2 regions of the Mammaliicoccus sp. D-M19 genome follow, and region 2 is predicted to be linked to the other one. Evidence: riboswitches for the same ligand, from Rfam matches in the RefSeq annotation. Region 2 holds a riboswitch; the other holds the start of a gene.
The links. A riboswitch is a leader RNA that binds a small molecule or an ion and turns the genes downstream of it on or off. The one in region 2 is predicted to bind thiamine pyrophosphate.
Positions count from the first base shown of each region.

Region 1 (2,210 bases), on a different contig from region 2:
CAATTTTTTATTGAACATAAACGTAGCAATTAATAACATACCTGCAACAATTGGAAGGACTGTAATCATTACCGGTGTGCCTGCGCTCGTTTGAGGATTTTTCACATCTTGTGAAGAAGTTGCAGATCCATTAGTTGGTGTACTACTATTTGAACTAGAAGATGCTGCTGTTGAATTCTTTGAAGCATCACTAGATGAAACTGCCGCAGCTTGGCCAGAAGGTTCTTTCACATCAAATGTGATTTTGTATTTGTTATCGTATAAGAACGGTTTACCATCGACTTTTTCATTGATATAAACATCAATTGTTCCAGCAAGTTGGCCAAATGTAGAATTCACTTTAAAGCTAGACGTTCTAACGTCTGAACCTTTGTCTTCACTTACGATACTTTCAGCAGAACCATCAACTGTAATACCTTTAATCCAATGGCTGTGATTCATCGTTAATTGAAGTTGCTTTTCGCCATTCTTAACTACTAACTTACCTGGTTTATTAAAATAATCATTTGCAATCGAAACATCTGAAGTACCATGTTTCAATACTGTGTAATCAACGTCATAAGTACCATCCTTAACATCAGCAGAAGCCACCTTACCTACGCCTACTGATAATAAAATAAGTACTAATAACCCAATATTTAAAACTTGTTTAAACCTTTTCATAATATACCTCCTTTGTAAATTTCTTGAAATTCTCCTTCCACCTTATAATTTAATTGATAATAGTTATCAATGTCAATATTATTTTCTATTTTAATAAATAGTTAGTTATCAAAATTTTATTTCGCAAAATTTAAAAATTAATAGAATGGAATAATTTGGGTTGTAACTAAATAACATATAAATTTGAACATTCTTACTTTTATATGTACAATGGATGTAATAACTGAATAAATGTCCACTGGAAGTGCCTTATTATAGGCTGAGACTGAAGTAGTGACTTCGGGATTCCTTGAACCTGATCCAGTTCATACTGGCGTAGGAAAGTGGCGTATATAAGCTTACTTATACTTATAATTAAATTTTTACGCTATTTTTCTATCCAGAAAAATAGCGTTTTTTATTTGGAGTGATTTCATTGTTTATTGCTGTTACACCGTATAAAGACTTAGATGTTGATGATTTAGAACATTATATAGAGATTGCAGAAGAGATTGATTTGTTATTACTGAGAGTGCCTATGACACATGATGATCTATGCTGGGCGTTTGATTATTTATTAGCAAATGGCTTTTCGCAAACGAAATTAATGATTCATTCTGATATGACCATACTTGAAAAATATGATTTAAATTTTATTCATTTTCGTGAAGATGACGTGCAAGCATTTGAATTTAAAAAGCTTCACCCTCATATATCCGTTAGTATGTCTACACATTCAGTTGAAACTGTGAAACGCGCACGTGAGTGGTCTTTAGATTTCGTATTCTTTGGTCACGTGTTTGAAACGTGTTCTAAAGATGGTCTTAAACCAAGGTCTTCTAAAGACATAAAGGATGCAGTATCTATAGATATTCCTGTTTATGCAATTGGTGGCATAGATACGCATTCTATTAAGTCGTTGCCTCATGGCTTTGAAGGTGTTTGTGCAATATCATTTTTCAGAGATCGAAGTTCGCGTGAAATTCAGTTATTAAGAGAGGAGTGGCTTGCATATGTATGACATGTTAATTGTTGGCTCTGGCGTCATGGGGATGTCTATTGCGCGTGAATTAGCCCTTAAAAATGATTCGTTGTCTATCGCTGTGATAGATCGAGATGTTCCTGGATTACACGCATCTTATAAAGCTGGTGGGATGTTAGGTGCACAAAATGAATTTATTGAAGATACACCCCTTTATCAACTTGCATTACGTTCGAGAGATTATTTCGAATCACTCAGTCACACGTTATATAAAGAGACGAATATCAATATTGATTATCAAGCACACGGTTTAATTAAAATGGCCGCATCACGAGATGATATCGACAGCTTAACTGAGCAATATCGTTTTTTAAATAAACGTGATCGTTCAGTTACTACATTAAATAGTCAATCACTTCGTCACCTTTCAAATCATACGATTTCCTATAATCATAAAGCGATTTATATTCCATTTGATGGCCAAATTAATGCCAATCAATATGCTAAAGCTTTATTGAAATCTATTGAGTATAAAGGAATTGAACGCATTTATCATACTGAAGTTAAATCCATACATCGCTTAAAC
Region 1 is NZ_JAJNHW010000004.1:90,041-92,250, forward strand. It holds gene isdC (heme uptake protein IsdC) at 1-663, opposite strand, end outside; TPP riboswitch at 894-1,002, shown strand; gene LQ675_RS10110 (thiamine phosphate synthase) at 1,079-1,663, shown strand; gene thiO (glycine oxidase ThiO) at 1,656-2,210, shown strand, end outside.
Region 1: another riboswitch for thiamine pyrophosphate. It lies ahead of LQ675_RS10110 (thiamine phosphate synthase); the one in region 2 lies ahead of LQ675_RS01760 (ECF transporter S component).

Region 2 (2,210 bases):
TATAATTGCTGCGATAACTGGAAAGTTACCGATATAATGGTGTAATATTCTTACTAATTCATCAAAAAAAGCTACAAAAAAGTCCCAAATATTATTGATATGGATATTACTTGAATCCTTGATATTATAATCTTTAATACGTGGTGCATTAAAAAGTATAAGTAATCCAGTAATCAAAATAAATATACCTATAATTCGACTAAAATGAACTTCCCAGCTTTTTTTCTTTATAGCCATGTTCTTCACCTCATTGAACATTATAATTGTTTCATTTTCAATTGTCTTTAATTATATTGAAAATCAGTCCCAAGTACTAGCAAGAAGTTTAAAACTTATATGTAGTTGGGTATATAATAATATCATAAATTTTAAAGGAGTGTTATTATGACTCATAATGATAAGCATAAAGAAGAAGCAGAAAAAGCTAAGAAAAAAGAACAAGAAAATAAGCAAGACAACAACAAAGGTCAAGATGAAACAAAAGAAAATATACAAGACACATTCGAATAAATAAATTTCATTATCGTGCCTAGTCGGGAGCGAAATCACAATTTGCGATTTCGCTCCCGATTTTATTTTGAATTTATTTTAATGACTTACAAATCATTTATTTAAGAAATTAATTTTATTTTTATGATTTACTATTGACAAAAAGATTAATAAGACTTATCGTATGGATAACAAATTAATAAATGCACTAGGGGTGTTTTGAAACTGAGACAGACATGAAAAGGTCTGAACCCTTTGTACCTGATCTAGATGATACTAGCGTAGGAAAGTGTTCGTAAATCATATAATATTCATTTTTAAATGATAACAATATTTTTGTGCGCTTCTATTTAGATATAGGAGTGCACATTTTTTATATAAAAGGAGAATTTAACATGTCAAAAAGATTAACGTTATCAGATATTTTAGTAACTGTATTAATTGGTGCTTTGTTTGCAATCATTTATAAGTTCTTATGGATACCTTATGAAATTTTAAAACCACTTGGTCTACACTTAGAACAATCTGTATATGGTGTATGGTTTATTGCAGCAATTGTCACTTATTTAATTATTCAAAAGCCTGGTGTTGCCATTCTTGCTGAATTTGCTGCTGGCGCTGGAGAAACAATTGTAATGGGGCAATTCGATATTCCAACATTTATATATGCATTATTACAAGGTTTAGCTTGTGAAATCATCTTCCTAGCTGTTCGATATCAATCAAGAAAATTATCAGTTGCAGTAATAGCTGGAATGGCTGCAGGTATTATTACGTTACCAATTGATTGGTTCTATAATTACTTAGGTGACGTTGCTTTATGGAATGTTATTTTAATGTTTACGATTAGAATTTTAAGTGGTGCAATCGTTGCGGGTGCATTAGGCTATGCAATTGTAAAAGCACTTGACCAAACTGGTGTTACGAAATTGTTCAGACCAGCATCTAAAAAAGATTATGACTTATTATAGGAGTTATTCAATTGTTATCACTAAAAAATTTAAGACTAAAGTATCCTGATGATGAACGCATTATATTTAAAAATTTAAACATCAATATTAACGATAAAGAAAAAGTTCTGTTACTAGGTCCAAGTGGATCTGGTAAAAGTACATTATTAAATATATTAAGCGGTATTATACCGAGATCGATGGACATACCGATGAAAGTAGATTCAATCAATATCGATTCACTTCCGGGTGTTATTTTCCAAGATCCAGATACGCAGTTTTGTATGCCTGAGATTAAAGAAGAATTAGCATTTGTGCTTGAGAATATGAACATCGAACCTGATAAAATGGACGGATTTATAAAAAATGTCATGAAACAGGTAAATTTAAATGCTGACCCTTCACTAAAAATCAATCGTTTAAGTGGTGGTATGAAACAAAAATTAGCGATTGCTTCTATATTATTACAAGATACAAATACGTTATTTCTTGATGAACCGACAGCAATGCTTGATCATCAATCAACGACTCAACTATGGGATTTGATTATGGATCATTGGACAAATCAAACCGTTGTAATCGTGGAACATAAAGTTGATTATATTTGGAATTATGTTGATAGAGTCATCGTGATGAATGAAAATGGTGAAATCACACATGATAGTACACCTCAAGATATATTAGATCATCATACAGACATATTAAATGAATACGGTGTATGGCATCCTAACTCATGGCGATATGCCCCAAAATTAACTAAACAGACTACTG
Region 2 is NZ_JAJNHW010000001.1:332,906-335,115, forward strand. It holds gene auxA (lipoteichoic acid stability factor AuxA) at 1-237, opposite strand, end outside; gene LQ675_RS14950 (hypothetical protein) at 385-510, shown strand; TPP riboswitch at 690-794, shown strand; gene LQ675_RS01760 (ECF transporter S component) at 885-1,460, shown strand; gene LQ675_RS01765 (ABC transporter ATP-binding protein) at 1,472-2,210, shown strand, end outside.